DNA from 4 places in the Streptomyces cinereoruber genome. Region 3 is predicted to be linked to each of the others. Evidence: riboswitches for the same ligand, from Rfam matches in the RefSeq annotation. Region 3 holds a riboswitch; each other region holds the start of a gene.
The links. A riboswitch is a leader RNA that binds a small molecule or an ion and turns the genes downstream of it on or off. The one in region 3 is predicted to bind cyclic di-AMP.
Positions count from the first base shown of each region.

Region 1: it holds a riboswitch for cyclic di-AMP, as region 3 does, so the genes downstream of both, CP977_RS18605 (M23 family metallopeptidase) here and CP977_RS25930 (M23 family metallopeptidase) in region 3, are expected to answer to the same signal.
Region 2: it holds a riboswitch for cyclic di-AMP, as region 3 does, so the genes downstream of both, CP977_RS13855 (LysM peptidoglycan-binding domain-containing protein) here and CP977_RS25930 (M23 family metallopeptidase) in region 3, are expected to answer to the same signal.
Region 4: it holds a riboswitch for cyclic di-AMP, as region 3 does, so the genes downstream of both, CP977_RS05140 (C40 family peptidase) here and CP977_RS25930 (M23 family metallopeptidase) in region 3, are expected to answer to the same signal.

Region 1 is NZ_CP023693.1:4,145,768-4,150,498, reverse strand. Features, by position in the region: gene CP977_RS18610 (aldo/keto reductase) at 1-733, opposite strand, end outside; gene CP977_RS18605 (M23 family metallopeptidase) at 820-1,944, opposite strand; cyclic di-AMP (ydaO/yuaA leader) riboswitch at 1,956-2,102, opposite strand; gene CP977_RS18600 (PP2C family protein-serine/threonine phosphatase) at 2,384-3,595, opposite strand; gene CP977_RS18595 (MerR family transcriptional regulator) at 3,736-4,476, opposite strand; tRNA gene CP977_RS18590 (tRNA-Met) at 4,582-4,655, opposite strand.
Region 2 is NZ_CP023693.1:3,135,202-3,139,932, forward strand. Features, by position in the region: gene eno (phosphopyruvate hydratase) at 1-277, opposite strand, end outside; gene CP977_RS13855 (LysM peptidoglycan-binding domain-containing protein) at 612-1,325, opposite strand; cyclic di-AMP (ydaO/yuaA leader) riboswitch at 1,329-1,500, opposite strand; gene CP977_RS13860 (transglycosylase family protein) at 1,759-2,811, opposite strand; gene CP977_RS13865 (cytochrome P450 family protein) at 2,972-4,327, opposite strand; gene CP977_RS34055 (hypothetical protein) at 4,483-4,650, opposite strand; gene CP977_RS13870 (nucleoside triphosphate pyrophosphohydrolase) at 4,647-4,731, opposite strand, start outside.
Region 3 is NZ_CP023693.1:5,736,880-5,741,610, forward strand. Features, by position in the region: gene CP977_RS25925 (M16 family metallopeptidase) at 1-1,060, shown strand, start outside; cyclic di-AMP (ydaO/yuaA leader) riboswitch at 1,350-1,510, shown strand; gene CP977_RS25930 (M23 family metallopeptidase) at 1,524-2,294, shown strand; gene CP977_RS25935 (GntR family transcriptional regulator) at 2,505-3,188, shown strand; gene CP977_RS25940 (HPr family phosphocarrier protein) at 3,336-3,617, opposite strand; gene CP977_RS25950 (bifunctional acetate--CoA ligase family protein/GNAT family N-acetyltransferase) at 3,793-4,731, shown strand, end outside.
Region 4 is NZ_CP023693.1:1,172,225-1,176,955, forward strand. Features, by position in the region: gene CP977_RS05130 (ClpP family protease) at 1-306, shown strand, start outside; gene CP977_RS05135 (hypothetical protein) at 314-619, shown strand; cyclic di-AMP (ydaO/yuaA leader) riboswitch at 1,012-1,142, shown strand; gene CP977_RS05140 (C40 family peptidase) at 1,146-1,622, shown strand; gene CP977_RS05145 (ATP-binding protein) at 1,728-2,165, opposite strand; gene CP977_RS05150 (8-amino-7-oxononanoate synthase) at 2,328-3,566, opposite strand; gene bioB (biotin synthase BioB) at 3,742-4,731, shown strand, end outside.

The DNA.
Region 1 (4,731 bases), 1.6 Mb from region 3:
CCCGCTCGGTGTCGAGGTGCTTGCCGGCCCCGGCGGCGCGGGCGCTGTCGACGGCGGTGCCGGGACGGTACTTGCCGGTGAGGAAGCCGGAGGCGAGGCCGTAGTACGGGACGGCGGCGAGGCCCGCCCGCTCGGCGGTCTCCAGGAGCGGGCCCTCGTAGGTCTCGCGGGAGACCAGGTTGTAGTGCGGCTGGAGGGCGACGTAGCGGGCGAGGCCCTCGGCCTCGGCGAAGTCGAGGGAGGCGCGGAGCCGCTCCGGGGAGATGTTGGAGGCGGCGACGGCCCGTGCCTTGCCGTCCCGCACCAGCTGGTCGAGGGCGGTGACGATCTCCTCGACGGGGACGGACTCGTCGTCGAAGTGGGTGTAGTACAGGTCGATGTAGTCGGTGCCGAGGCGGCGCAGGGACTCCTCGGCGGCGGCCTTGATCGTGGGGGCGGAGAGGCCCTTGAACCGGGGGTGGGCGCCGGCCTTGGTGGCGACGACGACGTCGTCGCGGTTGCCGCGGGAGGCGAGCCAGCGGCCGATGACGGTCTCGGACTCGCCGCCCTCGTTGCCCTCGGCCCAGGCCGAGTAGACGTCGGCGGAGTCGACGAAGTTGCCGCCGGCGGCGGCGTAGGCGTCGAGGACGGCGAAGGACTGCGCCTCGTCGGCGGTCCAGCCGAAGACGTTGCCGCCGAGGGCGAGCGGGAAGACGTGCAGGTCGGACGTGCCCAGCGTACGGAGAGAGGTCATGGGGTGGTCAACGGCCTCCGCCGCCGGGCCTATTCCGCGTGTTTCCGGGAATCCGGGGAGGAAGTTTCCGGGAATCCGGGAAGGGGTCAGACCGTCAGGCCCTTGGAGCGCAGCCAGGCCGCCGGGTCGACGCCGTCGCCGCCGCCGGGGTGGATCTCCAGGTGGAGATGGGCGCCGGAGACGTTGCCGGTGGCGCCGACGCGGCCGATCGTCTCGCCGGTGCCCACGGTCTGGCCGGCGCTGACCGTCATGGAGGAGAGGTGGCAGTACCAGATCTCGGTGCCGTCCTCCAGCTCCAGGACGATCCGGTAGCCGTAGGAGCCGGACCAGCCCGCCGACTTGACCGTGGCGCCGTGGACCGCCTTGAGCGGGGTGCCGGTGGGGGCGGCGAAGTCGAGGCCCGTGTGGTAGCCGGAGGACCACATGGAGCCGGACTGCATGTAGGTGGCGGTGAGGGAGTACGAGGAGAGGGGCATCGAGTAGCTGGCGGCGAGCTTGGCGAGGCGCTCGGCCTCGGCCTTCGCCCTGGCTTCCGCCTCCGCCTTGGCCTTGGCCTCCGCCTCGGCCTTCGCCTTCGCCTCGGCTTCCGCCTTCTCCGCGGCATCGGCCTTGGCCTGCGCCTCGGCGGCGGCCTTCTCGGCGGCCGCCTTCTCCGCCGCGGCCTTCTCGGCGGCGTCGGCGGAGGCCTGCTGCTGCTCGGCCTGCTGGAGGATGCGGGCGCGCAGGGCCTCGCCGGCGTCGGCGGCGCCCGGGGCTTCCGCCGTCGTCAGGCTCGTCCGCGTGACCTGGCCGGACCGCGAGGCCCGCTCGTCGGCCTCGGTGGTGTACGTGGCGGAGGTCAGCGGGTTCGGGTTGGCGCGGTCCGCGGAGACCGTCTCCCGCTCTTCCTGCGCGGGCAGGAGCGCGCCGACGCCGGGGAGGTCGTGGGCGTCGGGCAGGTTGAGGTCGGGGAGCGATATGGCGACCGGGGGCTTGTCCTGCGCGGTGGCGAGGCCGCCCGCGCCGACGGCGGCGATGACGCCGACGCCGAGGACGGTGGAGGAGCGGGCGAAGTTGGAGCGCTGCTTGACGACCCGGTGCCGACCGCCGGAGCGGGCCCGGTCGCGGAGGGAGTCCTCGGTGGGGTTCCACTCGGTGTCCGGGGCGGAGGGGGCCGCACCGCCGCCGAAAGCGTCGAAGGGGGCTTCGGGGGCAGGGGTGTTGGACGCCACGGAGGCGCGCTCCTTTCCTTCCTTCTCGCCTACCGGGTTAGCTGACGGGTTCGGAGCAGGAAGGTCTCCTACGGGCCCGGTCGCACGGGTGCGAAGGGCTCGATTCACCCCAAATGGTGGTTCCCCGGTTCCCTTTCGGGATTCGGCGCGTGCGCACGGTGCCGTCTCTTGCGACGGCTGGGACGACCGCGCTGCGTTATCGAACGTTAATAGACAGGGGGTCCCGATTCCAAGCCGCTCCTCTTGATCGTTCATTGAATTGGGAGGGATTGGTCCGACTTGACCCCCCTTCAGCAAGGCCGGATCCGGGAGCGACGAAACCTTCGATTTCTGACGGTTCATCAATTGTTATCGCAGGGAGACCTTTCGACTACCCCCGGTGACGGGGTCCTCCGGGTGATCGGGCGATCGGGGGGCGGCCGGCCGGCCGGGCGGGCGGTCAGCGCCGGGATCCGGACCCGCCGGGCGGCACCACCGGCATCGTGCGGCGCCGCTCCGGCTGCCCCGCCGTCGGGCGGTTCAGCGCGAGCAGCGCCATGTCGTCCGTCGCCCCGCCGCCCGTGTGGAGCCGTACGTCGTCCACGAGCGCGTCGAGCATCTCCTCCGGGCCCGGGAAGACCCGTCCGGCCAGCCGCTCCGCCGGGTCGTAGAAGACGCCCCGCGCGTTCCGCGCCTCCGAGAGGCCGTCGGTGTAGAAGAGCAGCGTCGTGCCCGGCGGGTACGGCCGGGCCTCGGCCCGGTCCGGCCACGACGCGAGGTCCCCCATGCCGAGGGGCAGCGCCGGCCGGCTCGGGTCGACCGACTCGACCCGCCCGTCCCCGTGCAGCATCAGCGGGGACGGGTGCCCCCGGTTGACGACCCGTACGAACCCGTCGAAGGTGCCGCTGCCGTCGGAGCGCGGGATCTCGGCCAGGACGGCGGTGGTGAACCCCTCGACGGCGTCGAGGCTGTCCCGCCGGGTGCCCTCCCGGTCCAGCGCCCGTTCGAGCCGCTGCGCCACGCCCTCCAGGGTCCGTTCCTGCTCGGCCGCCTCCCGGAAGGCCCCGATGACGACGGCGACGGCCTCGACCGCGTCGAGGCCCTTGCCCCGCACGTCCCCGACCACGAGCCGCACCCCGTGCGGGGTGTCCTGCACGGCGAAGAGGTCGCCGCCGATGAACGCGTCCGCCTGCGCCGCCTCGTAGCGGGCCGCGCACCGCAGCCCGCCGATCCGCTCGGCGGGCGTCGGCAGCACCGCCTTCTGCGCGGTCTCCGCGATGACCCGCGCCGAGGCGAGCCGCTCGCCGCTGCGGCGCACCACCCTGTTGATGAGGAGGGCGAGTACGGAGACCGTGAACACGGTCAGGGTCTCGGCGACGGCCGGGGCGCGGGTGACGTCGTCGCTGAAGAGGTAGAGGCCGACCGAGGCGAGGACGGCGGCGATCCCGGTGAGGAGGGTGACGAGCAGGGAGAAGAAGGGCGCGGCGACCAGCGGGGCGGCGGCGAGCATCGGGGAGGCGGTGTACGGGGCGGGGGTCGCCACGTCGAAGAGGACGCCGCCCGCGATGATCAGCGGCGGCAGCGCGCGGAGGAACCGCCGGGCGCCCCGGTACGCGGGACGGCCCCCACCGCCCCGTCTCCCGCCGCCCGCCGCTCCTAGGGGGTGCCCCACCGTTCTCTCCTGCCCGGTCCGCCCGGCCGCGGCCCCGTACCGCGCCCTTCCAGGGTGGCCGCCGCCCCGGCGGACGGCGACTCCGCACGGCCGACCGGCGTACGGGACCGTCCGGGAAGCCGGTGGGGGCCGCCCGGCGGCTACATGTTCCGCTCGGCGTAGACCGCCAGCGCGTCCCGGACGAGGACCGCGGTGCCCTCGCCGTGCTTGTCGTAGTTCTTGGTGAACCGGGGGTCGTCGACGTACATCCGGCCGAGGCCGACCACGTACTCCTTGGTCGGCGTCGTGGTGGTCGACAGCCACGCGACGTGGCGCCGCGCGATGGCCTGCACCTCGTCGCTGTCGGCGGCCAGGCCGTCCCGCGCCGCCCGTCCGAAGTCGCGGGCGATGCCGGCCTGCTCCTCGATGAACGCCCGCTTCTGCTCCTCGTCCAGCGAGCGCCACCACCGGTCGCCCTGCTCGTAGGCCTCGCGGCCCCAGCGGTGGGTGACCTCCTCCTCGTACCGCGTGTGGTCGAAACCGTCGAACACTTCGTCCGCCATGAGCTCTTCTCCGTTCTCCGTCTTGTGGAGGGTGGTCCGCACCGACGCGATCTGGCGTCCGATGCGCTCGCGCTCCTGCTCCAGGAGGGCGAGGTGGGTGCGCAGGGCGGCGGAGGTGTCCCGCTGGCCCGCGAGGACCTCGGCGATGGCGGGCAGCGAGAGCCCCAGCTCGCGCAGCAGCAGGATCCGCTGCAGCCGCACGAGCGCCGCCTGGTCGTAGTACCGGTAACCGTTCGCGCCGATCCGGCTCGGCTCCAGCAGTCCGCGCTCTCCGTAGTGCCGGAGGGTGCGGCTGGTGGTGCCGGCCTTCTTGGCGATCTCCTGGATCGACCACTCCATGTCGAGAACGCTAGATCTTGACGTTGCGTCAAGGTCAACCGGAAACGCCGGGGGAACGACGAAGGCCCGGATCCAAGAGGATCCGGGCCTTCGTTCGCTACTGAGTAGCGGGGACAGGATTTGAACCTGCGACCTCTGGGTTATGAGCCCAGCGAGCTACCGAGCTGCTCCACCCCGCGTCGGTGAACACGACTCTACGGCATGACCGGGGCGATCCTGAAATCGGTTTTCCTCGGCCCCTCCCGGCGGCCCTCC
Region 2 (4,731 bases), 2.6 Mb from region 3:
CGATCAGGCGCTGCTCGGTGGCGTCGTAGCCGACGAGCTCCGGGCCGATCTGCTCGATGACGGCGAGGACGGCCTTCTCGACACCCTTGCCCTGGTAGCGGTTGGGGTCACCGTCGCGGAGCTCGAGGGCCTCGAACGCACCGGTGGAGGCGCCGGACGGAACGGCAGCACGGCCGGTGCTGCCGTCGTCGAGGCCGACCTCGACCTCGACCGTGGGGTTGCCTCGGGAGTCCAGGATTTCCCGGGCTACGACGACGTCGATGGACGGCACGAGCATCTCCTTCTGGGATGTGACGCTGGATGTGACGCAAGGTCGATGCGGGGTCGCTTGGCCTTGCGACAAGAGCCTAACCGCCCCGGAGGCTCCGACCGGCCGGGCGCCCGCCCCCTGGGACGAAAAAGGACCCGAGGGCACGTATAAGGGGGCGAAGGGGCCCGGATCTACTGATCGGTAACCGTCAGGTGGGCCGCCGGAGGGGTGCCGCGGGGCCCCTCCAAAGGGGGAACCCCGGTCCGGCGCGCACGGGGGAAGGGCGCGCCGGACCGGGGTGGTCACCGCGGGAGGGTCATCGGGGGCGCGTGAGCCGCCGGACTCACGCGACCCGCCGGGCTCACTTCAGGTGGAGCTGCTGGCCCGGGTAGATCAGGTCGGCGTTCTCGACGACGTCCTCGTTGAGCTCGAAGAGCTCGGCCCAGCCGCCCTTGACGCCCTGCGCCTCGGCGATCTTGCTGAGGGTGTCGCCGGCGACGACCTTGTACTCGCCGTCGCCCTTCGCGACCGTCTTGCCGGTCGGGGTGGTGACGGTCTTCTTGGCGGCCTTCGGAGCGGCCTGGCGGTCCTTCTTCGGGGCCTGGCGCTGCTCGCTGCGGGTGGTCGGCTGCTCGGTCGTGCGCTGCTTCTTCTGCTTCGGCTGCTCCTGCTGGGCGCTCTCGGCGGAGCCGCCGTCGTAGGAGGCGCCGGAGAGGCCCACGCCGCAGCTCGGCCAGGCGCCCTTGCCCTGGCCCGCGAGGACCTTCTCGGCGACGGCGATCTGCTGGGACTTCGAGGCCTGGTTGGCGGTGGGGGCGTAGGCGGTACCGCCGTACGCGGCCCAGGTGGAGGCCGAGAACTGGAGGCCGCCGTAGTAGCCGTTGCCGGTGTTGATGGACCAGTTGCCGCCGGACTCGCACTGGGCGACGCGGTCCCACTCGGAGGCGGTGGCGGCCGAGGCGGTGCCCGCGGTCATCAGCGGGGCGGCGACGGCGACACCGGTGACGCCGACGAGCGCGGCGAGCTGGGTGGCCTTGGAGGGACGGCGGTGTTTGCCCTTGACGGAAAACAGCATGGGGATTCTCCTCACCGACGCCTGCGAGGTGAGCTGTCGGGTTCGGGCCGAAGAGTTGCCCGGCCGCGTGTCCTAGCACGCGGCTTCACCCCAAGCCGGTCGTCGGCCGTCTCTCGACGGCCGGGCCCGGCGCTTACCTTGGGTCCCCCGCTCCTGCCTTCGGCGCTTGCGCGACGACTGTTCCCATCGGCCGACGGCAGGATTCGGCGTTTCGGTCGACGGGGCCCGCGGTGGCGAGCGGTGACGACCGTAGACACAGAACCCTCCGAAGTTCAAAGAGGCTCATACGACGAATTTCGCCTCTTCTTGCCCTTCGGAGGGGACTGTTTGCGCAGGTGGGAGATGACGGAAGCGGAGTTTGCGGGCGCGACACGCCAGTTGGGACAAAGAGACCCATGTCTCACTCGTCCGGAAGCGGACATAAGCCCATGAACTACCCGGCTTCCGAGACCGAACCCGGCGTCAGGTCGAGGTTCTGACCAGGGAGGATGAGGTCCGGATCGATGCCCACGGTCCGCTTGTTGGCGTCGTAGAGGGCGGCCCAGCCCCCGGGGAGTTCGTTCGCCTGGGCGATGCCCGAAAGGCTGTCACCCGGACGCACGACGTATTCACCCGAAGAGCCCTGACTGTCCGTTGCGTCCGGATTCTTCGCTTCGCCAGCACCCGGGGCCGATTCGACACCTTCAGGCGAGTTGCCCTTGTCCGAGGCATGTCGCCCGGGTTCAGCAGAGGTGTCCGAGTTGTCGGTTTCCTCCGGAGCCGCCTCGCCCCGGTGCTTGCCCGTGCCGGGCGCGACCGACGCTCCCTCATCTCCCGGAACACCGGGCGTAACAGACGTACCGGGCGTAACGGACTCATCGGGGGCGACGGGGGCCGTCGGGTCGGCCGGAAGCGTCGGGTCCGCCGGGTCCGTCGGGTTCGCCGACCCGGACGGCGCGGACGGCGTGGCGGGGGTGGTCGGCGTGGCGGAGGTGGCCGGCGCGGTCGGGTCGGCGGGGGCCGACGGCGCGGCCGGCGCCGTGGAGGGGGCGGACGGCGTGGCGGAGGACTCCGGGGCCCCGGTGGACGGCGTGGTCGCGGAGGCGCCCGGCGCGCCGGAGTTCCAGGCCGACTCGGGTACGGGCGCCACGGAGGGCGTCGGTGCGGCGGCCGGGCCCGGGTCCACCCCGGTGGGCTTCCCGTCGTTCGTCAGACCGGCGATCGGCGCGCAGGTGCCCCAGGCGTCGCTGCCCCCGGCGAGGGCCTTCTCGGCCACCGCGATCTGCTGGGCGCGGCTGGCCAGGTCGGCGCTGGGCGCGTACGCCAGGCCGCCGTGGCGCTCCCAGTCGCCCTGGGTGAACTGGAGGCCGCCGTACATCCCGTTCCCGAAGTTGGCGGTCCACTGGCCGCCGGACTCGCACTCGGCGACGCGGTCCCAGGTGGCGGCGTCGGCGGCGGACGCGGATCCGGTGGCGAGCAGGGGCAGCGCCATGGCGGATCCGGTCACGCCCGCGGCGACGACGATGGCGGGGGCCTGACGGGGGCGACGGTGTCGTCCGTTCCCGGAACGCATAGGTACGCCTTTCGCGTGACGGCTGAGACTGCGGCGAAACGTAGCGGCATTCGAACGCTCGTCACAAGTCGATGGCCACCCGATCACATGAAGATCACATTTCTGACGGGCCGTCACCGTACGAGAGGGGTACGGACGGGGAGAACTCCACCGGAAGCGTGCGCAAACCGCGCATGATGAGCCCGCCGCGCCACCGCAGTTCGGCCGGATCGGCGGCGAGCCGCAGGTCCGGCAGACGGGTCAGCAGGGTGGCGAGCGCGGTCTGCCCTTCGAGGCGGGCGAGGGGCGCGCCGAGGCAGTAGTGGATGCCGTGGCCGTACCCGAGGTGCTGGTTGTCGCGCCGGGCGAGGTCGAGCACGTCGGGCCCGTCGAACCGCTCCGGGTCCCGGTCGGCGGCGGCCAGCACCACGAGCACCGGGTCGCCCGCCGGGATCTCCTGTCCGCCGATGGTCAGCGCCCGCGTCGCGTACCGCCAGGTCGCCATCTCCACGGGCCCGTCGTACCGCAGCAGCTCCTCGATCCCGGTCTCCAGGAGCCCGGTCTCGCCGGCGGCGAGGGAGTCCTGGAGGAGTCCCCTCTGTCCGGGATCGCGGAGGAGCGCGTACAGCCCGTTCCCGATCAGGTTGACGGTGGTCTCGAACCCCGCGAAGAGAAGGATGAAGGCCATGGCGGCGGCCTCGTTCTCGGTGAGGTGCTCGCCGTGGTCGGAGGCCTTGATGAGCCCCGAGATCAGGTCGTCGCCCGGCTCTTCGCGCTTGCGGTGGATCAGCTCCGCGAGGTAGCCGCGCATCTTCTTCACCGACCGGGCGACGCCGCCGCGCGGGCCTCCGCCGTGGCGGATCATCATCCCGGCCCAGTCCCGGAAGTCGTCCTGGTCCTCCTCGGGCACGCCGAGCAGGTCGCAGATGGCGTAGATGGGGAGCGGGAAGGCGAACTCGTGGATGAGGTCCGCGCTCCCCTTCTCCACGAACGCGTCGATGAGCCGGTCGGTCAACTCCTGGACGCGCGGGGCGAACTCGGCGACCCGGCGCGGGGTGAAGGCCTTCGAGACGAGCCGCCGCAGCCGGGTGTGGTCGGGCGGGTCGATGTTGAGCAGATGGGTCATCAGCTCGGCCTTGCGCTCGCCCGGAATGCCCGTCTTGCCCTTGGCGTGCGGGGACTCGTCGTGGTGCGCCGGGTTCTTGGACAGCCGCTGGTCCGCGAGGGCCTGCCGGGCGTCCGCGTACCGCGTCACGAGCCAGGCCTCGACCCCGCTGGGCAGCGTCGTCCGGTGCACGGGCGCGTGCTCCCGCAGCCAGGCGTAGGCGGGGTACGGATCGGTGGCGAACTCCCAGGTGAAGAGCTCGGGCGCGGGGTCCTGGGCGGGGGCGTGGGAGGGGCCCGGTGCGGGAGCGCGGGAGAAGTCCTGGGCGGGGTCGGGCTCGGGAGTCGGGGCGGTGCTGTCACTCACCCCCCGACGGTACAGCGCGCCCCGGGGCGCCCCGGCGGGTGTACGGGCGCCGGCCGCCGTCCCGTACGACCTGCCCCTGTCTCGTACAAGAGGAGGACGTATAAGGGGACGCCCCGCGCGAAGGCGGCATACAAGAGGACGGCCCGCGCGGAACCTCAGCCCTCGCGCCGGCGGCGCACCGCCCGCCGCACCAGCAGGCCCACGAGCAGGACCGCGCCCGCGCCGGAGACCGCCCGGTCCCAGCCGGGGGTACCGGTGCTCGCCGCGTCCCAGGCGAAGACCACCAGAAGCAGGACGAGACCGCCCGCGGGGGCCGCCTTCACAGCCCCTCCGCCGTCCGGATCGCGTCCCGGTACGTCCGGGCCGCCGCCCGCAGCGCCGTCTCCGGGTCGACGCCCGCCGCC
Region 3 (4,731 bases):
GGTCTCCCTGGAGGTCCCGGTCTCCCGGCTGCCCAAGGCGCTCGGGCTGCTCTCCGAGGCCCTGATCGCCCCGGCGTTCCTGGACACCGAGGTCGAGCGCCTGGTGCGCAACCGCCTCGACGAGATCCCGCACGAGACGGCCAGCCCGGCCCGGCGCGCCGCCAAGCAGCTCTCCAAGGAGCTGTTCCCGGCCGCCTCCCGGATGTCCCGGCCGCGCCAGGGCACCGAGGAGACCGTCGAGGCGATCGACGCCGCCGCGGTCCGCGCCTTCTACGAGGCGCACGTGCGGCCCGCCACGGCCACCGCCGTGGTCGTCGGCGACCTGACCGGCGTCGACCTGGAGAAGGTCCTCGCGGAGACGCTGGGCGCCTGGACCGGCGAGCCCGGCGAGCCGCTGCCGATGCCGCCGATCACCGCCGACGACACCGGCCGGGTCGTCATCGTGGACCGTCCCGGCGCCGTCCAGACCCAGCTGCTCATTGGCCGGATCGGCCCCGACCGGCACGCCCGCGTCTGGCCGGCCCAGGTCCTCGGCACGTACTGCCTCGGCGGCACCCTGACCTCGCGTCTGGACCGGGTCCTGCGCGAGGAGAAGGGCTACACGTACGGCGTGCGGGCCTTCGGGCAGGTGCTCCGCTCGGACGCCGAGGGGAACGGCGCGGCGATGCTCGCCATCAGCGGCTCCGTCGACACCCCCAACACGGGCCCGGCCCTGGACGACCTGTGGAAGGTGCTGCGCACCCTGGCCGCCGAGGGGCTCACGGACGCCGAGCGGGAGACCGCCGTGCAGAACCTGGTGGGGGTTGCCCCGCTCAAGTACGAGACGGCCGCCTCCGTCGCCGGGACGCTCGCCGACCAGGTGGAGCAGCACCTCCCGGACGACTTCCAGGCCCAGTTGTACGCGCGCCTGGCCGAGACCGGCACCGTCGAGGCGACCGCGGCCGTGGTCAGCGCCTTCCCGGTGGACCGGCTCGTCACGGTCCTGGTGGGCGACGCGGCACAGATCGCGGAGCCGGTGCGGGCGCTCGGCATCGGTGAGGTGACCGTCGTCACCGGCTGATCGGACCCTGTCCGGCCGGCGGCCCACCGCTGCCGACCGGACGGGCGGACCAGCGAGCGGACGGAGGGCCCCGGCGTGACGGAACGTCAGGGCCCTCCGCCCGTCCGTGCGAGTCCCGTACAGGGGTCGCACGGAAACTCCCCGGTGAATTGTCCGGATTTGAGGCAAGCGTGATCATCTGCCCTGTGGCATGCCTTACAAAAGACCATGTTCGGTTGGTGATCGACTGGCGGTCCGCATAGCGTCGGTGCGGCTGTTCGCCAGTTGCACCCGCCGCGCCCGCGGCACCGGACAGTCATCGCCGAGTCCCCGTCAGGCGCGAGCCTGGGGAGCCGGGGACCCACAGTCCCTGGGGTGAATCGGACGCCTTCGCCCGGTGCGGAGGGGCCCGTAGGAGACCTTCCTGCTCCGAACCCGTCAGCTAACCCGGTAGGCGAGAAGGAAGGAAAGGAACAACGTCTTCATGGCGTTCACCCGTGCCACCGGGAAGCATCGTGGTTCGAGCCGGATGGGGCGCCGCAGCGCGGGCATCGCCGGCGCGGCGACGCTCGCCACCACCGGCGTCATCGGAACCCTCGCCTCTCCGGCGCTCGCCGCCGACACGGACAACCGCTCCCCCGAGGACACCGGCCTCACCAAGGTGATCGCCGAGGACTCCCTCGTCGACCGGCTCAACGCCCAGGCCGACGCCCAGGACCGCGAGGCCTTCGAGGCCGCCGCCGAGCAGAAGGCCCTGGCCGAGGCGAAGCGCAAGGCCGAGGCCCGCGCCAAGGAGATCCGCGAGGAGCGGGCCCGCGCCGCCCGCGAGGCCGAGCGCCGCCGCCTGAACTCCTTCCAGCTCCCCATCGCCGGCTCGTACGTCTCCACCGGCTACCAGACCGGCGGCTCGCTCTGGTCCTCCGGCAGCCACTCCGGCGTCGACTTCCACGCCGCCTACGGCAGCCGGGTCGTCTCCGTCGGCTCCGGCACCGTCGTCGAGGCCGGCTGGGGCGGCGCGTACGGCAACAACATCGTCATCCGGATGCACGACGGCACGTACACCCAGTACGGTCACCTCTCCTCCATCGGGGTGTACGTCGGCCAGACCGTCGAGCCGGGCCAGCAGATCGGCATCTCGGGCTCGACCGGCAACTCGACCGGGCCGCACCTCCACTTCGAGGCCCGCACGGGCGCCGACTACGGCTCCGACATCAACCCGATCTCCTACCTCCGCGCCCGCGGCGTCGCCGTCTGACCCGGCCTCCCGCGCGCCCCTGACCACCGGGGGCCCTCCGCGTCGCAAAAGCCCCGGCTCGTACTGAGCCGGGGCTTTTCGTCGGCCACAACGCGGTCATGGATTCCATGGGGGCATCGGAAATTCCGGCGGGCTGCAATAGAGTCGCGGATCAGGCGCAGAACAGGCGCCGCTCGAATTGTCTCGCGCGGACCAAGGCGGAGGTCGGACATGCGCATTCCCGCGCATTCGGTATGCACGGCGATCCGGGACGACATCGTCTCCGGCGTCTTCGAGCGGGGCAGCCGGCTGACCGAGGAGCAGCTCGCCCGCCGGTACGGGGTCTCCCGCGTCCCGGTCCGCGAGGCGCTGCGCACCCTGGAGTCCGAGGGCTTCGTCCTCACCCGGCGCCACGCGGGCGCGCACGTCGCCGAGCCCACCGAGCAGGAGGCGGCCGACCTGCTCGACATGCGGGCGCTGCTCGAACCGCTGGGGGCCGCCCGGGCCGCGCAGCGGCGCACCGACGCCCACCTCAAGGTGCTGCGCGGCCTGGTCAGGCTCGGGCAGGAGCGGGCCAGGCGCGGTCAGGGCGAGGACCTGCGCTCGCTCGGCGGCTGGTTCCACGAGACGCTCGCGCAGGCCTCCGGCAGCCCGCCGCTGACGGCGCTGCTCACACAGCTCCGGCACAAGATCGCCTGGATGTACGCGGTCGAGCAGCCCGAGCGGCCGGTGGAGGCCTGGGCCGAGCACGGCGCGATCGTGGACGCCGTGGCGCGCGGCGACGCCGAACGGGCGAGGGCCCTCACCGCGCTGCACGCGGAGCGCTCGATGTCGCTGCACCGGCTCAAGAGGCCGGAGCGGGGGCGTGTGAGGGTTTCGCAACACGTCGTCAACACGACGAGCGCCCGGAATTAACACGCGCACCGTATACAAAGAATAGGAATTGCGCGGGGTTTTTCGTGCTGCCCGAAAACGGGGGGGCGTGGGAACGGAAAGGCGAAAGGATGTGGCCGTCGGAATTCCGACGGCCACACCCTTTCGAGTGCGGGAGGCGTAAAGGGGTCAGACGGTCTCGGGAAGCTCGTCCAGGCCCTCGGCGACCAGCTTCGCGAGGCGGTCCAGCGCGGCCTCGGCGCCCTCGGCGTCCGACGCGAGCACGATCTCCTCGCCGCCCTGCGCGCCCAGGCCGAGCACCGCGAGCATGGAGGCGGCGTTCACCGGGGTGCCGTCGGACTTGGCGATCGTCACCGGAACGCCGGAAGCCGTGGCGGCACGGACGAAGATGGACGCGGGGCGGGCGTGCAGGCCCTCGGCCCAGCCGACGTTGACGCGGCGCTCAGCCATGGTGTTGCCCTTCAAGTCTCAAGCGGGTTGTCTAGACCAGTCTCTCACGGGATGCGAGGTGCTCACGCCGACCTCCGGCCCGGACCGGACCGCCTCTCGGCTCCCCCCACCTTGCAACGCGCACCCCCACCGCGCGACCGGTGCTCCCGGCGCGTCCCGGCCGTAGGCTGACCCCATGCAGAGCGCGTCGGAGCAGTCGGAAGCGACGGAACCGCAGGCGGAGCCGGCACGGCCGGCGCCACCGGAGCACGCCTACCCCGACCACTGGGAGGCGGACGTGGTGCTCCGCGACGGCGGCACCGCGCGCATCAGACCCATCACCACCGACGACGCCGACCGGCTCGTCAGCTTCTACGAGCAGGTCTCGGACGAGTCGAAGTACTACCGCTTCTTCGCCCCCTACCCGCGCCTCTCCGCCAAGGACGTGCACCGCTTCACCCACCACGACTTCGTGGACCGGGTCGGACTCGCGGCGACCGTCGGCGGCGAGTTCATCGCCACCGTCCGCTACGACCGCATCGACGACCGCGGACTGCCCGCCTCCGCCCCGGCCGACGAGGCCGAGGTCGCCTTCCTCGTCCAGGACGCGCACCAGGGGAGGGGCGTCGCCTCCGCCCTGCTCGAACACATCGCGGCGGTGGCCCGCGAGCGGGGCATCCGGCGCTTCGCCGCCGAGGTGCTCCCCGCCAACACCAAGATGATCAAGGTCTTCACCGACGCGGGCTACACCCAGAAGCGCAGCTTCGAGGACGGCTCCGTCCGGCTCCACCTCGACCTCGAACCCACCGACCGGTCCCTCGCCGTCCAGCGCGCCCGCGAGCAGCGCGCCGAGGCCCGCTCCGTACAGCGGCTGCTCACCCCCGCCTCCGTCGCCGTGGTCGGCGCCGGCCGCGCACCCGGCGGCGTCGGCCGGACCGTCCTGCGCAACCTCCTCGGAGCGGGCTTCACCGGACGCGTGTACGCGGTGAACGCCGCGCTCCCCGCAACCGGTGGCGACGGCGGCGGACCGGTCGAGCTCGACGGGGTCCCCGCGTACCGCTCCGTCGGCGCCATCGGCGAACCCGTGGACCTGGCGATCGTCGCGGTCCCCGCCGAACGGGTGCCGGAGGCCGTC
Region 4 (4,731 bases), 4.6 Mb from region 3:
GCCGCCGTCCTGCTCGCCGCCGGCACCCCGGGCAAGCGGATGATGCTCCCCGGCGCCCGCGTCACGCTCCGGCAGCCCGCCATGGAGGAGCCCCTGCGCGGGCAGCCGAGCGACCTCGGCGTCCAGGCCCGCGAACTGGACCGCCGGCGCGCCCTGATGACCGGACTGCTCGCCGAGCACACCGGACGGAGCAGCGAGCGGGTCGCCGCCGACCTCGACCGCCCCACGGTCCTGGACGCCCCGGCCGCCGTCGCGTACGGGCTGGTGGAGCACGTGGTCACGAGCCGCCGCGGCGCGGCGCGGTGAGCGGGCCGTGGTTCCCGAACCGCCGCCGCTGCCCGCCCTGACGCGGGCCGAGGGCGAAGTGGTCGATGCCTGCCTTGCGGTCGTCGACCTCCTGGGGAGAATCAATCCATCCAGGAGTACGCATACCTATGGGGGCCTGAGGGCGGCTCAGGCCCTGGTGGGGCGTGCGGAGGAGCTGCGTGAGGCCCTGGCGCTCATGCACGCGCGGGGCGAGAGCGAGGTGCACGCGGAGACCCTGGCGCGCGCCCTGCGGGTGCTGGATGGGGAGCAGCGGGCGGGCCGGGTCACGCTCCCCCGGGAGCGGCGGAGTTGACATTCCGGCATGTCGTGTCAAGGGCCGGACGGCCGACACGGCGCGCCGGAACCACTCGTCCGTTCGGTGGAGTCGATGAGTCGACATATGACCCGGGCGAGTTGCGCAAGGGGTGTACACATCTGGCGGAACCGGGCGCTCCTTCGCTGGTGCGGGGCTCGTCCGCCAAACCTCCGACGATCACGAAACCATCCTGTCCACCCGAATGGATCAGTCGTGAGGACTCTCACATAACGTCGTTTCCACTCGGATTTCGACCAGGCTGTGGGGCAAGATCCCTGCCGACGACAAGCCCCCGCCATCCGAGGCGGGGCGGTCCGGGCGGACGCCGAGTCCTGCCGCCGTCCCGGACGCCTGGTCGACAGGATTGGATCGGCAGGAGTGGAGGACCCGAGCAGTACGGGCCGTACGCGCTGTTTCCGCAGCGGGGCCGGCCCTTGGGGTGAAGCCGCGAGAGCGGCCGGGCATCTTCGCCTGCCCGAACCCGACAGGTCATCCTTCACAGGCGGCTGACGAAGGGTTGCGCATGACTGCGCAGATGCACGTCCCGTCCCTGCTGTCCCGGGCCGGAGCCGTCTCGGCTCTCACCCTCGCCGCCGTCGGCGGCACGCTGCTCGCGCCGGGCGCGGCGCCGGAGGCCCAGGCAGCGACCGCACACGCGAACAAGGCGCTGAGCGTCGCCGCCTCCAAGAAGGGGGCGCCCTACCGCTACGGGGCCACCGGCCCCTCCCGGTTCGACTGCTCGGGCCTGACGCTCTACGCGTACAAGCAGGCGGGCAAGTCGCTGCCCCGCACCGCGCAGCAGCAGTACAACAAGACCAGTCGCGTCTCCGCCTCCGGCCGGCAGAAGGGGGACCTGGTCTTCTTCCACTCCGGCGGCAAGGTCTACCACGTGGGCATCTACGCCGGCAGCGGCAAGCTCTGGCACTCGCCCAAGACGGGCTCCTGGGTCAAGCTCGACAAGATCTGGACCTCGAAGGTCTCCTACGGACGCGTCCGGTGACCCCGCCCGGGCACTGAGCGGGCGCCGGAGGGGAGGCCGGGGGGTGCGGTGGCGCCGCCGCACCCGAACCGTCGCCGGACGGGCCCCGGCCCCGCCGGACGCGCGCTAACAGACCACCGGTGCCGCGGCCTTCCACGGCAGGGTGATGCCGACCGTCTTGCCGCCGTCCGGGGTCGGGGTCACCGAGAGGCGGCCGCCGGACTCCACCGCGAGGGAGCGGATGATGGCCATGCCGCGGCCGTTGTCCTGCTGGACCGCCGCGGGAAGGCGGCGGGGCCGGCGCGGATGGCTGTCCGTGACGCCGACGTGGAGCTGCTCCCCGTCCTCCAGGCGTACGTCGACCGTGAAGGTGGGCGACTGGCCGAAGGTGTGCAGGACGGCGTTGGTGGCCAGTTCCGAGACGATCAGGCGGACCGCGTCCGCCTGGTCCGAGAGCGCGTCGAGGCCCCAGTCGGTGAGAATCCGCGCGACGTACCGCCGGGCGGTGGGGACCGAGGCGGGCTCGCTCGCCAGGGTGACGGATGCTTCCTGATGGTCTGCCATGGCGACTCTGTCCCTTTCCCGCCGGGGCCACCGCCCCGGATCGCACTGCGCGTCAGAGTCCCACCGATGGTGCCGGGCCGTATCGGGTTCCACCAGGGCAATACCGCATCTGTCGCCCGAAGCGGTGAACCGTACGAACCGTGAACGCCTCCGGACGGTGCGTCAGGCGGCGGGCGCGGTCCGCAGGATCGTCTCCACCGCGCGGTCGATCTGCGCGTCCGTCAGGTCGGCGCGGGCCGTCAGGCGCAGCCGCGAGACGCCGTCGGGGACGGACGGGGGCCGGAAGCAGCCGACCGCCAGGCCCCGTTCCCGGCAGTCCGCCGCCCAGCGCAGCGCCGCCTCCGGGGAGGGGGCGCGGACCGAGACCACGGCCGCGTCGGGCCGGGCGCCGGTCAGACCGGCCGCGGTCAGCCGCTCGTACAGGGTGGTGGCGACGGTACGGGCCCGCCCGGCGAGCCCCGGTTCGGCGGCGATCAGGCGCAGGCTCGCGAGGGCGCCGCCGACGGCGGCCGGGGCGAGGCCGGTGTCGAAGATGAAGGTGCGGGCGGCGTTCACCAGGTGCTCGATCACCCGGGCCGGGCCCAGGACCGCGCCGCCCTGGCTGCCCAGGGACTTGGAGAGGGTCAGGGTGGCGACCACGTCCTCGTCGCCCGCGAGCCCGGCGCCGTGCACCGCGCCCCGGCCGCCGTCGCCGAGGACGCCGAAGCCGTGGGCGTCGTCCACGACGAGCCCGGCGCCGTGCGCGCGGCAGGCGGCGGCGAGCTCCGCGAGCGGGGCCCGGTCGCCGTCGACGGAGAAGACGGAGTCGCTGACGACCAGGGCCCGGCGCCCGGGGTGCGCCTCCAGGGTCTTGCGTACGGCCTCGGGGTCGGCGTGCGGGACGACGGCGGTCTCGGCGCGGGCCAGGCGGCAGCCGTCCACCAGGGAGGCGTGGTTGGCGGCGTCCGAGACGATCAGGGAGTCCCGGCCGCCGAGCGCGGTGAGCACGGCGAGGTTGGCGGCGTAGCCGGAGGAGAAGACGAGGGCCGCCTCGAAGCCGCAGAAGGCGGCGAGCTCGCGCTCCAGGTCGGTGTGGAGCCGGGTGGTGCCGGTGACGAGCCGGGAGCCGGTGGAGCCGGCGCCCCAGCGCCGGGCCGCCTCGGCCGCCGCCCCGGTGACCTCGGGCCTGCGGGTGAGGCCGAGGTAGTCGTTGCCCGCCAGGTCGAGGAGGTCCGAGTCGGCCGTCCGGGGCCGCAGCGTGCGGACGAGACCGGCGTCGGCCCGGCGGCGCGCCTCGGCGTCGGTCCAGTCGAAGGCCGTGCGGCGCGGGACCGCGACCCGCGCCTCGTCCACCCGCGTCTCGTCCACCCGTACGTCGTCCGCCCGTGTGTCGTCCGCCCGTGTGTCGTCGGCCTGTGGCATGCGGGATCCTTCGTCGGCGCCTCCGGCCGGCCGGCCGGTGCCTTTTGTAGGCAGCGCACAGACCCTAACCGCAGGAGACCGGGATCGTGGTGTGGTCATCCACACACCCCGATCGGGGGCGTTTGTTCGGATCCTCCTTGGCCCGGGGGCGGGCGGTAGGCCAGGATCAGCGGTTATGGACCTGCTGAACACGCTGGTGGAGAAGGGGCTGCGGCGCGAGCCGCCGACCCGTGAAGAAGCGCTCGCCGTCCTGGCGACCTCCGACGACGAACTGCTCGATGTGGTGGCCGCGGCCGGCAAGGTGCGCCGTCAGTGGTTCGGGCGGCGGGTGAAGCTCAATTATCTGGTCAACCTCAAGTCCGGCCTGTGCCCCGAGGACTGCTCGTACTGTTCGCAGCGGCTCGGCTCCAAGGCGGAGATCCTCAAGTACACCTGGCTGAAGCCGGACGAGGCGTCCCAGGCCGCCGCGGCGGGCGTCGCGGGCGGCGCCAAGCGGGTGTGCCTGGTGGCGAGCGGGCGCGGTCCGACGGACCGGGACGTGGAGCGGGTCGGCAGGACCATCGAGGCCATCAAGGAGCAGAACGAGGGCGTCGAGGTGTGCGCCTGCCTCGGTCTGCTCTCGGACGGGCAGGCGGAGCGGCTGCGGGAGGCCGGCGCCGACGCGTACAACCACAACCTGAACACCTCCGAGGCGACGTACGGCGGGATCACCAAGACCCACACGTACGCCGACCGGGTGGACACCGTCCAGAAGGCGCACGCGGCCGGGCTCTCGGCCTGCTCGGGCCTGATCGCGGGCATGGGCGAGGCCGACGAGGACCTGGTCGACGTCGTGTACGCGCTGCGGGAGCTGGGCTCGGACTCGGTGCCGGTCAACTTCCTCATCCCGTTCGAGGGCACCCCGCTCGCCAAGGAGTGGAACCTGACCCCGCAGCGCTGCCTGCGGATCCTGGCGATGGTGCGGTTCGTCTGCCCCGACGTCGAGGTGCGGATCGCGGGCGGCCGCGAGGTGCACCTGCGCTCGATGCAGCCGCTCGCGCTGCACATCGCGAACTCGATCTTCCTGGGCGACTACCTGACCAGTGAGGGCCAGGCCGGCCAGGCCGACCTGGACATGATCGCGGACGCGGGCTTCGAGGTGGAGGGCACGGGCACGCCCACGCTG